2 regions of the Pseudomonas rossensis genome follow, and region 2 is predicted to be linked to the other one. Evidence: riboswitches for the same ligand, from Rfam matches in the RefSeq annotation. Region 2 holds a riboswitch; the other holds the start of a gene.
What was found. Region 2 has a riboswitch for cobalamin ahead of cobO (cob(I)yrinic acid a,c-diamide adenosyltransferase). Riboswitches for the same ligand answer to the same signal wherever they lie in the genome.
Positions count from the first base shown of each region.

Region 1: another riboswitch for cobalamin. It lies ahead of cobW (cobalamin biosynthesis protein CobW); the one in region 2 lies ahead of cobO (cob(I)yrinic acid a,c-diamide adenosyltransferase).

Region 1 is NZ_JBBWCB010000164.1:124-6,148, forward strand. Features, by position in the region: partial or broken gene WLY71_RS26875 (cobaltochelatase subunit CobN) at 1-1,124, opposite strand, end outside; gene cobW (cobalamin biosynthesis protein CobW) at 1,128-2,201, opposite strand; cobalamin riboswitch at 2,302-2,516, opposite strand; cobalamin riboswitch at 2,618-2,846, shown strand; gene WLY71_RS26885 (CbtB domain-containing protein) at 2,968-3,171, shown strand; gene WLY71_RS26890 (CbtA family protein) at 3,183-3,890, shown strand; gene WLY71_RS26895 (cobalamin biosynthesis protein) at 3,887-4,300, shown strand; gene cobM (precorrin-4 C(11)-methyltransferase) at 4,384-5,130, shown strand; gene nfuA (Fe-S biogenesis protein NfuA) at 5,278-5,862, opposite strand; gene WLY71_RS26910 (fatty acid cis/trans isomerase) at 5,954-6,025, opposite strand, start outside.
Region 2 is NZ_JBBWCB010000011.1:43,385-49,409, reverse strand. Features, by position in the region: gene WLY71_RS05470 (C40 family peptidase) at 24-674, shown strand; gene WLY71_RS05465 (C40 family peptidase) at 840-1,376, shown strand; gene WLY71_RS05460 (O-methyltransferase) at 1,392-2,045, shown strand; gene WLY71_RS05455 (PQQ-dependent sugar dehydrogenase) at 2,135-3,448, opposite strand; gene WLY71_RS05450 (hypothetical protein) at 3,517-4,101, opposite strand; cobalamin riboswitch at 4,256-4,491, shown strand; gene cobO (cob(I)yrinic acid a,c-diamide adenosyltransferase) at 4,573-5,184, shown strand; gene WLY71_RS05440 (cobyrinic acid a,c-diamide synthase CobB) at 5,181-6,025, shown strand, end outside.

The DNA.
Region 1 (6,025 bases), on a different contig from region 2:
GCGTTGGGCACTCGCGCCAGATCAATCCAGCGCCGCGCCAGTTCGGCGACAAAATCCATGCGCTCCGGTTGTGGCCGATAGCAGACCACATCGGATTGACTGCGCTCGCTGCGCCAGGCCAGGTCTTTGAAGCTGATCGGTCGGCTGATGATCCGCCCGTCCAGTTCCGGCAGCGCGATATGCATCGCCAGATCACGCGGACCGAGGCCTTGCTCGCTGGCGCGCCATCCCTGCTCGTTGTCCTGGGCGCAGATCGCCTGGATCACCGGAATGTTGCGGCGAAACGGTCGCAAGTGCGGCGCTTCGGGGCTGGATTGCGCGAAACCGGTGGTGTTGAGAATCACCCCCGCCTCGACTTCGTCCAACAGGTCCTCGATCACCGTCAGGCAGCCGGGCTCTTTCAAACTGGCCAGGGCAATCGGCAACGGGTTCAACCCCGCCGCTTGCAAGCGCTGACAGAAAATATCGATGAAACCGGTGTTCGCCGCCTGCAAATGCGAGCGGTAGAACAGCACCGCCGCGACCGGTTGATCGGCCTGCCAGTCGGCTTGCCAATCCTTCAGTTCAGCCGGGCTTTTTTGCGGGTGGTAGATCGCTGTGCGCGGCAGGGTTTGTGGCTCGGCCCAAGCGTAGTCGCGATCCAGCCAACGATTGGCGAGGCAGCGAAAAAAATCCAGAGCATTGCCCATGCCACCCTGACGCAGAAACTGCCAGAGCCGATCGCGGTCTTCCGCGCCCACCGTGCTTAGGTCGCTGAGTTCCGGGTCCGGGCGGTCATCGCCTGGCACCAGAATCAGTTGCACGCCGCGCTGGGACAACTCCACCAAGCGCTCGACGCCGTAACGCCAATAGGCGATGCCACCGTGCAGCGAAATCAGAATGACCTTGGCATGGCGCAGCACTTCGTCGACATACAGGTCGACCGACGCGTGGTTCTGCACCTGCATCGGGTTGGCCAGGCGCACGCTAGGGTAATCGTCGGGCAACTGCTGCGCGGCTTCGGCGAGCAGCGCCAGGCTGGAGTCGCCGCTGCACAGGATCACCAGCTCGGCGGGGGTTTGTCCAAGGTCGGCGATGTTGTCATCCGACACGAAACCGCCGGGCTGAGTCCTGAGCAGGTGCATGGCTTAAACGCTGAGCGCGGCGCGCAATTGCGCTTCAAGCAGAGTGGCGTCCAGCTCCTGACCGATCAACACCAGGCGCGTGGTACGCGCTTCGTCGGCGCCCCACTGACGGTCGAAATGCTTGTCGAAACGTGTGCCCACGCCCTGAATCAACAGGCGCATCGGTTTGTTCGGGATCGCCGCAAAACCTTTGACGCGCAGGATGCCGTGCTGGACCACCAGCTGGGTCAGCGCGTCCAGCAGCAGGCTTTCGTCGGCTTGCGGCAGTTCGATGGAGATGGAATCGAATGCGTCGTGGTCATGCTCATCGTGATGGCCGTCTTCACCTTCATGGTGGTGATCGTGATGGCTGTGACGGCTGTCGATGTGTTCTTCAGAACCGGCGCCGAGGCCGATCAGCACGTCCAGTGGCAGACGACCGCTGCTGGCTTCGATGACTTTCACCGCTGGCGGCAATTCTTCAGCGACTTCCAGGCGTACACGGGCCAGGTCTTCAGGGCTGATCAGGTCGGCCTTGTTGAGGATCACCAGGTCGGCGCTGGCGAGTTGGTCAGCGAACAGCTCGTGCAGCGGCGATTCGTGATCCAGGTTCGGGTCAAGTTTGCGCTGGGCATCGACCTGGTCCGGGAAAGCCGCGAAGGTGCCGGCGGCGACCGCTGGGCTGTCGACCACGGTGATCACCGCGTCAACGGTGCAGGCGCTGCGGATTTCCGGCCATTGGAAGGCTTGTACCAGCGGTTTTGGCAGGGCCAGGCCCGAGGTTTCGATGAGGATGTGGTCAAGGTCGCCGCGACGGGCGACCAGTTCGCGCATCACCGGGAAGAACTCTTCCTGAACGGTGCAGCACAGGCAGCCGTTGGCCAGTTCGTAGACGCGGCCGTTGGCTTCTTCTTCAGTGCAACCGATGGAGCACTGTTTGAGGATTTCGCCGTCGATGCCCAGCTCGCCGAACTCGTTGACGATCACCGCAATGCGGCGGCCCTGAGCGTTGTCGAGCATGTGCCGCAGCAAGGTGGTTTTGCCCGAGCCGAGAAAGCCGGTAACGATGGTGACGGGGAGTTTGGCCAGTGTTTTCATCGGATGCCCTTTGGCAAGGTGGCGGGCATACGGGACGACAATCGCTGCGACGGATGCGCGCGCGGAAGAGTTCGCCACCGGATCACCCCGCCCGGTTGTAGTGAGAATCTGTGTCGAGGCAGGTCTCCTGGCTGACGGTGTGCCGGGCTTGTGGGCCTGGCATTCACTGCGCCTTCCCGCGAACCCGTTGCACAGGGTTTGCAGTGGCGTGGCAGCGAACATCACCGTTCACAGTTGCGGGGGCAGCCGCGGCATCGACCGCGTTCCCTTCTTAGCTTCGGCAGACGCCGAAGAACCTCGAAAGCGCAAGGCTACGCATCGTGTGGGGGCGGGTCAATGTCCTACAAAGAGCCAATCATCATTCGGTTCCAACTGAGAACCCTTGCCAATTGACGCCCAACCCCCGCCCATGCTCTCCTACACGCCTTGTTACGGGTGCCCTTCACAGGGTGAAACGGGAAACCGGTGAATCATGTGCTTTACTCTAAAGTCATGTCAGTCCGGTGCTGCCCCCGCAACGGTAAGCGAGCGAAGCGTCAGATCCACTGTGCCAGCAGTTCGGCATGGGAAGGTGATGCTTGCAGGTCAAGGCGAAAGCCAGTGCCCCTCGTGAGCCCGGAGACCGGCCCGCAACACAAAGTGACCATTACGATCACTGAATAACAAACCCGCGGTGGGCGGGCGCTGTTTGAACCTCTGCGTGCCCGACTCGCAGGGGTCTTCCATGCGCTCTATATCACCCGCTGACAGACCAGAGGGAAGCGCCATGTCGATCATCAGCAGCACCGGCAGCAACACCGATAAGAGCACCGCCAGCACCACCAATACCCTGACTCAACGCCTGACCGCCGCCGTGTGCGCGTCGATCCTGGGTGCTAGCCTTGTGTATTTCGCCGGTTTCTCGCACATCGAGGCCGTGCACAACGCCGCTCACGATACCCGCCACAGCTCTGCATTCCCGTGCCATTGAGACTTGCCGACATGATCAAGCGTATTGCGCAAACCGCAGGGTTCACCGGGCTGCTGGCCGCCCTGTTGCTGACCCTGCTGCAAAGCTTCTGGGTGGCTCCGCTGATTCTGCAGGCCGAGACGTTCGAAAAATCCGAGCCCGCCGCTGTTGAAGTTCACGAACACGCCGCAGGTGCTGTCGCCGCTCACACCCACGATGCTGAAGCCTGGGAACCGGAAGACGGCTGGCAGCGCGTGCTGTCCACTACCGGCGGCAACCTGGTGGTAGCGGTCGGTTTCGCCCTGATGCTGGCCGGTCTTTACACCTTGCGCGCACCGACCAAAACCTCCCAAGGCCTGCTTTGGGGCCTGGCCGGTTATGCGACGTTCGTGCTGGCACCGACCCTCGGTCTGCCGCCTGAACTGCCGGGCACTGCCGCAGCTGATTTGGCGCAGCGGCAGATCTGGTGGATCGGCACGGCTGCCTCCACCGCTGTCGGTATCGCGCTGATCGTGTTCAGCCGTCACTGGCTGATGAAGATCCTCGGCGTGGCGATCCTGGCCGTTCCTCACGTGATCGGCGCGCCACAACCGGAAGTGCATTCGATGCTCGCTCCAGAAGCCCTGGAAGCTCAGTTCCAAATCGCTTCGCAGCTGACCAACGTGGCATTCTGGCTGGCCCTGGGCCTGATCAGTGCCTGGTTGTTCCGCCGCAAAAGCGATGGTCAGTACCACGCATGACTGAGATCAGCACAGCGCCGACTTTAGTGGTCGGCCTGGGCTGCCAGCGCGGCTGCCCCGTCAGCACGCTGCGGGCGCTGCTCGATCAGGCGTTACAGGCTCATAAAATTGAACTTCACCAGATCAAGGCCCTGGCCAGCATCGACCTGAAGCGCGACGAACCTGGCTTGATCGAATTGGCCGAACAGCTTGAGTTACCGTTGATGTACTTCAGCAGCGAACAACTGGCCGGCTATCAACCACAACTCAGCCACCGCTCGGACATCGCGTTCGAACGCACCGGCTGCTACGGCGTAGCGGAAAGTGCCGCCCTGGCCCTTGCCGAACAACTGACCCAGGCACCGGCAAAATTGCTGATTTCACGACAAAAATATGCCCAGGCCACCTTGGCATTGGCCTGCGCTGCATAAAATCCTCGATAATCCCCGCCATCGATCATGAGCAATCTTCATCTGAAGCCTTGCCCAGCCCCTTTTTCTCACAGGAACCGACGATGACCGTCTACTTCATTGGCGCAGGTCCCGGCGACCCGGAACTGATCACCGTCAAAGGCCAACGGCTGATTCGCAGCTGCCCGGTGATCATCTATGCCGGCTCCCTGGTGCCCGCCGCCGTGCTGGAAGGCCATCGCGCCGAACAGGTGGTCAATAGCGCCGAACTGCACCTGGAACAGATCATCGAGCTGATCAAATCCGCCCATGCCAATGGCCAGGACGTGGCCAGGGTGCACTCCGGCGATCCGAGTCTTTATGGCGCGATTGGCGAGCAGATCCGCTACCTGCGCGAACTCGACATCCCGTTTGAAATCATTCCCGGCGTCACGGCCACGGCGGCCTGCGCGGCACTGTTGGGCGCGGAACTGACGTTACCGGACGTGTCGCAAAGCGTGATCCTGACCCGCTATGCCGACAAAACCGCGATGCCCGCCGGCGAAGAGCTTGGCAGCCTGGCGCAGCATGGGGCGACCATGGCCATTCATCTGGGGGTCAATCATCTGGAGAAGATCCTGGTCGAATTGTTGCCGCATTACGGCGCGGACTGCCCGATCGCGGTGATTCACCGGGCGACCTGGCCGGATCAGGACTGGGTGGTGGGGACGCTTGAAGACATTGCCGCGAAGGTTGAAGCCAAGGGGTTTCGGCGCACGGCGTTGATTCTGGTGGGTCGGGTGTTGGGCAGTGATCACTTCAGTGAATCATCGCTGTACCGTGCCGGGCATGCGCATTTGTATCGGCCCTAAGATCAAAAGATCGCAGCCTCCGGCAGCTCCTACAGGAGAACTCATTCCCATGTAGGAGCTGCCGAAGGCTGCGATCTTTTAAAGCTTCACCCATAAAAAACGGCACTCACGGGTGCCGTTTTTTCGTTTCTGCAGCGAACACCTTACTTAGTAGTAGGCGTTTTCTTTCTGCGTGTGGTCGGTGACGTCACGAACGCCCTTGAGCTCGGGAATGCGCTCGAGCAAGGTGCGCTCGATGCCTTCGCGAAGGGTGACGTCTGCCTGGCCGCAGCCCTGGCAACCGCCGCCGAACTTCAGCACGGCGATGCCGTCTTCGACCACATCGATCAGGCTGACCTGACCGCCGTGGCTGGCCAGCCCCGGGTTGATCTCGGTTTGCAGGTAATAGTTGATACGCTCATTGACCGGACTGTCGGCGCTGACCATCGGTACTTTGGCGTTTGGCGCCTTGATGGTGAGCTGGCCGCCCATACGGTCGGTGGCGTAGTCGACTACCGCATCGTCCAGGAAAGCTTCGCTGAACGAGTCGATGTAGGCAGTGAAGCTTTTGAGCCCCAGCGCCGTGTCTTCAGGTTTTTCTTCGCCCGGCTTGCAATAAGCAATGCAGGTTTCGGCGTACTGGGTGCCAGGCTGGGTGATAAAGACGCGGATGCCGATGCCTGGGGTGTTCTGCTTGGAGAGCAGATCAGCCAGATAATCGTGGGCGGCGTCGGTAATGGTAATAGCGGTCATGGAAACTCCTCGCAGGCTTGGGCGCAGTTTACGCCAATCATCGCGCCGTACAAAGTCCTAGTATTTTTGTCGGGAAAGATGCGCCTGTCGATCAAAGATTCTCGTACCGGTTCATGTCCAGCACGCCCTCTTCCACCGGATCGGTCTCATGGACGTACCGGCT
Region 2 (6,025 bases):
AACTATCAGCCACGGTCGTGCCCATGCTAAATCGCTTTGCACCCCTCGTGCCCCTCGCACTCGTCACCCTGTTGTTCGGTTGCGCTGCTCACTCTCCAGTGTCCCAGCAAGAGCAACAACAGCAGGTTAAAAATTCTGCTACCGACCAATCTTCCGTTCTTTATCAGCAAGCGCTTGAACAGGAAGAAGCGGCCACCGAAAAAGAACTGGCAGACTTCGCCGGCGGCAAGTCGTACCAGCTTCCGGTTCTGGCTGACAGCATCCTCGAACGGGGCATGTCCCTGATTGGTACCCGTTACCGTTTCGGTGGCACCTCCGAAGCTGGCTTTGATTGCAGCGGCTTCATCGGTTACCTGTTTCGTGAAGAAGCCGGCCTGAGCCTGCCACGCTCCACTCGCGAAATGATCAACGTCGACGCTCCGCTGGTTTCTCGCAGCAAACTGGAGCCGGGCGACTTGCTGTTTTTCGCCACCAATGGCCGTCGCGGCCGCGTCAGTCACGCCGGGATCTACCTGGGTGACAACCAGTTCATCCATTCCAGCAGCCGCCGCAGCGGTGGTGTCCGGATCGATAGCCTGGGCGACAGCTACTGGAGCAAAACCTTCATCGAAGCCAAGCGCGCACTCGCGATGGCACCGACTGCGGCCCCGACGATCGTCACGGCGCGCAAGTAAGCGGACTTTTTGTAAGGTTAACTTAAAGTCTTACTTGAAGTTTGCCACGTAGCAGCTAGAATCCTGATCTATTATTGATGGCAAACCGCCTGCGTCCTGCGCAGGCGGTTTTCTTTTCTGCGCCCCCTGCAGAAAAAGCCGCAGCCAGATCAGGATGCTCTGCCTATGTCGACGTCGGCCCGCCTCGCAATCATGTTCTTCGCAGCGCTGCTCAGCGCCTGCGCCAGCCGTACACCGCCACCTGCACCGGTGGTTCGCGCGCCCATTGTTTTCGGTTCCTCCCAAGCATTCTCCCCAGAGGCAGAAGACGTATTGTTCCGCGCGCTCGGCCTGGTGGGCACGCCGTACCGTTGGGGTGGCAACACGCCGGATTCGGGTTTCGATTGCAGCGGGCTGATCGGTTATGTCTACCGTGACGTCGCCGGCATTTCTCTGCCGCGTACCACGCGCGAGATGATCAGCATGCAGGCGGCCAGTGTGGGCAAGGAAGGTCTGCAAACTGGCGACCTGATCTTCTTCGCCACCAATGGCGGTTCTCAGGTCAGTCACGCAGGGATCTACGTCGGTGAAGGTCGCTTCGTCCATGCACCGGCCACCGGCGGCACGGTGAAGCTCGACAGCTTGTCCAAAGCTTATTGGCAGAAAGCCTATCTGAGCGCCAAGCGCGTCTTGCAACCTGAGCACTTGGCACGCAACCCCTAAATGGCAGAGGTTGTCATGACCGCTCGCACACTCAATCTCGACGATTCCCTGTATCAATACCTGCTCGACGTTTCTCTGCGCGAAACGCCGCTGTTCAAGCGTTTGCGCGACGAAACCCAAGCGCTGCCCATGGCTCGCTGGCAGGTGGCGCCCGAGCAAGGTCAGTTCCTCGCGCTATTGGTGAAACTCACCGGCGCCAAGCGTCTGCTGGAAATCGGCACCTTTACCGGTTACAGCGCCTTGTGCATGGCGGCTGCATTGCCGGATGACGGCTCGCTGATCTGCTGTGACATACCCGGCGACTACAACGCCACCGCGCGTCGTTACTGGCAGGAGGCGGGGCTTGCTGAGCGGATCGATCTGCGTCTGGCACCCGCGCTGGAAACCCTGGCTCAGCTGGATCAACAAGAGCCATTCGACCTGATCTTCATCGATGCCGACAAAGCCAACTACCCACGCTATCTGGAGCACGCATTGCGTCTGCTGCGCGTCGGCGGTCTGGCGGTGTTCGATAACACGCTGTGGAGCGGCCGGGTGCTTGAGGACAATCCCGAGAGCGAAGACACCCGAGCCATCCAGGCGCTCAATCGCGCCTTGAAGGATGACTCGCGTGTGGACCTGTCGCTGTTGCCGTTGGGCGATGGATTAACCTTGTGCCGCAAAAGGTAGGCGACTATTGAAAAAGATCGCAGCCTTCGGCAGCTCCTACAGTGGATGGTGTACACCCTGAGCTGCCGAAGGCTGCGATCTTTTGACGTTTACTTGGCCGCCGACACGCGCCACACCTTGTTGCCCACGTCATCCGCCACCAACAAATCACCCTGCTGGTCAATCACCACGCCTACCGGACGGCCCATGGCTTTTTCCTCGTCATTGAGGAAACCGGTGAGTACATCAATCGGCTGCCCGGTCGGTTTCCCTGCGCTGAACGGTACGAAAATCACTTTGTAGCCACTGTGCGGTTTACGGTTCCATGAGCCGTGCTGGCCGACGAATGCCCCTTCCTTGAATTGCGCCGGCAGTCTGTTGCCTTCAGCAAACGTCAGGCCCAACGAGGCAGTATGCGGGCCGACCGCGTAGTCTGGAGCGATGGCCTTGGCCACCAGGTCGGGGTTTTGCGGCTCGACGCGGATGTCGACGTGCTGACCGTAATAACTGTAAGGCCAGCCGTAGAACCCGCCGTCCTTCACTGAAGTGATGTAGTCCGGCACCAGATCGCTACCGATTTCGTCGCGCTCGTTGACTGCCGTCCACAGTGCGCCGCTCTGAGGTTCCCAGGCCAGACCGTTTGGATTACGAATCCCCGAGGCGAAGATTCGATGGTTGCCGGTGGCGCGATCCACTTCCCAGATCGCCGCGCGACCTTCTTCCTTGTCCATGCCGTTTTCGGCCACGTTGCTGTTGGAACCCACCGTGACGTACAGCTTGCTGCCGTCCTTGCTGGCGATGACGTTTTTGGTCCAGTGGTGATTCAGCGTACCGCCCGGCAGGTCGATCACCTTCATAGGCTGCGACTTGATCGCCGTCTCGCCGTTTTCATAGTGGAAGCGCAGCAAGCGGTCTGTGTCGGCGACGTACAGGTCATTGCCGACCAGGGTCATACCGAAGGGCGAGTTGAGGTTTTCCAGGAACACCGTGCGGGTTTCGGCGATGCCGTCGTGGTCCTTGTCCCGCAGCAGCGTGATGCGGTTTGGGCTCGGTACGCCGGCGCCGGCACGGCCCATGACTTTGCCCATGACCCAGCCACGAATACCTTTGCCGTCATCGGGTTTGGGTGGTGCGTTGGTTTCGGCCACCAGCACGTCGCCGTTAGGCAACACGTAAAGCCAGCGCGGGTGATCGAGGCCTTCGGCAAATGCCGCCACCTGAGTCCCTGTCGCGGCGATAGGCTTCGCGCCGTCCGGCCAGCCAATCGCCGGGGCGATGTTCACTGTCGGGATCAGGGTTTTGTTCGGTTCTGGTAGCTTGGGTGACGGGCCGGTGCCGTCGGAGACTTGCAGTCTGGAGGTTTCACCGCAGGCGGCAAGCCCTCCGGCGAGCACGATGACGAGAACGAGCGGGGGCTTGCGCATGCTGATCTTCCCTATGAATGCATTGACCTAATCAATAGAGAAGCGCAGGTGCGCGATGGTTCAACCGCTCAGCCGCGGGCTTCCTTGAACAGCACGGCAATGCCGGGGTGATAGTTGCCGGCTTCGTTGCGCAACTTGCGATAGGCATAGGGGAAGTACCAGGCCACGGCGCAGGTGTGTTCCTTTTGCAGATCGTCGACCATGTCCTGGAGTTCTTCCGGGGTGGCGCTTTGTTGGGCTTTTTGCGGCGCAACGAACAGGCAACCGAGTTTCAGGTCGCTGGCGTAGCTGATGCGTTTGGCGTCGCTGGTGATGTCCTGCAAGGCTTGAGTCAGGTTCAGGCTGTTGACGCGTGGCCAGCGCTGGGTCGCTTGAAGGTAAGCGCGTTCTTCGCTGGTCGCGATAAACAGATCGGCGCGGCCATTGCGTTCGCCTTCTTCGGTCTGCTTACGGGTCGGTGTTTGTTGCAGCGTGACCATTTCCGCCATCCAGGCCGCGGCGGAAAGCAGGCTCAGGTTGGCTTTTTCGTCGAACCAGTAAGGCGTGTCGTTATCGCCGCGCACGGCGTTGTAGCGGTCGATACAGTCAAACCAGCGTTCCAGCACCGGGCGCAGGAATTCCAGCTTCGGATTGCTGATGATCATGCCTTGCATGTGGCTCACCCTTGTTATTGTGTTGTGAGATTGTGGCTCTTTGATATCACTGCTGAGAGTGTGGCACAAGATTGGCGTCAGATAATTGATCGACGGCAGTTATTCGCTCGCAGGCCGCCCGTCTTCAATTGACGCTCCATCCCCAACCCTCTAACCTTCGCGGCTTGTTTCAGGTGCTCTGTGACCTTGGTCGACAGAGTGAAACAGGGAAGCCGGTGAGTGACTCTCTTCAAGCGACGAAGAGCCATGATCCCGGCGCTGCCCCCGCAACGGTAAATGAGTGAAGGCTGCGCCTTGAGCCACTGTGTTGATATCAACATGGGAAGGCGCGCAGTCAGGCAAAAAATGCCGCTCATGAGCCCGGAGACCGGCCTGATCCATCCAGCGGCATCACGGTGGGCGATGCCAGGCTTTTTGCCGTCTATTCTTGTGCCTGCCCGCCGTTATCCAGCCTCAACGGAGAGCTCCCCCATGACTGATACCCCCGATCGTGACGAACGTCATCTGGCGCGCATGCTGCGCAAAAAAGCCGTGATCGATGAACGCATCGCCAACTCCCCGAATGAATGCGGCCTGCTGCTGGTGCTGACCGGCAACGGCAAAGGCAAAAGCAGCTCGGCCTTCGGCATGCTCGCCCGGTCCATGGGCCACGGCATGCAGTGTGGCGTGGTGCAGTTCATTAAAGGGCGCAGCAGCACCGGCGAAGAACTGTTCTTCCGGCGCTTTCCGGAACAGGTGCGTTTTCATGTGATGGGCGAGGGCTTCACCTGGGAAACCCAGGATCGTCAGCGCGACATCGCCGCCGCTGAAGCCGCGTGGGCGGTGTCCCGCGAATTGCTGCGTGATCCGTCGATCGGCCTGGTGGTGCTGGATGAATTGAACATTGCGCTCAAGCACGGTTATCTGGATCTCGATCAAGTGCTCAGCGACTTGCAGGCCCGTCCGCCGATGCAGCACGTGGTGGTCACCGGTCGCGGCGCCAAGCCGGAGATGATCGAACTGGCCGACACCGTCACCGAAATGGGTGTGATCAAGCACGCGTTCCAGGCCGGGATCAAAGCGCAAAAAGGCGTCGAATTGTGAGTCAGCCACGTCATTGCCCGGCGGTATTGATTGCCGCGCCGGCCTCCGGTCAGGGCAAGACCACCGTCACCGCTGCGCTGGCCCGTTTGCATCGCAATCAAGGGCGCAAGGTTCGCGTGTTCAAATGCGGCCCGGATTTTCTCGACCCGATGATTCTCGAGCGCGCCAGCGGTGCGCCGGTGTATCAACTGGACATGTGGATGGTCGGGGAGCAGGAAAGTCGTCGACTGTTGTGGGAAGCCGCCGGCGAAGCGGATCTGATCCTCATCGAAGGCGTCATGGGACTGTTCGACGGTACGCCGTCCAGCGCTGATCTGGCGCGACACTTCGGTGTGCCGGTGCTCGGTGTGATCGACGGCACTGCCATGGCCCAGACCTTTGGCGCACTGGCCCTGGGGCTGGCGCGTTATCAGCCGGACTTGCCGTTTGCTGGCGTGTTGGCCAATCGTGTGGGCACGTTGCGACACGCGCAATTGCTCGAAGGCAGCCTGACTGAAGGCTTGCGCTGGTACGGCGCCTTGTCCCGGGAAACCGGGATCGAATTGCCGAGTCGCCATTTGGGTCTGGTTCAGGCCAGTGAGTTGAACGATCTCGATCAGCGCCTCGATGCGGCGGCCGATGCACTGGCCAGCAGCTGCGAGGTCGCGCTGCCACCGGCGGTGGAATTCGGCGCGCCTGATGTGATCGCTGCAGAACCGTTGCTGGTCGGTGTGCGAATTGCCGTGGCCCGTGACGAAGCGTTTGCCTTCACCTACGGTGCAAGCCTGGATTTGCTGCGAGCCATGGGCGCCGAGTTGTCGTTTTTCTCGCCGATCCGTGACACGCAATTGCCGGAGGCAGA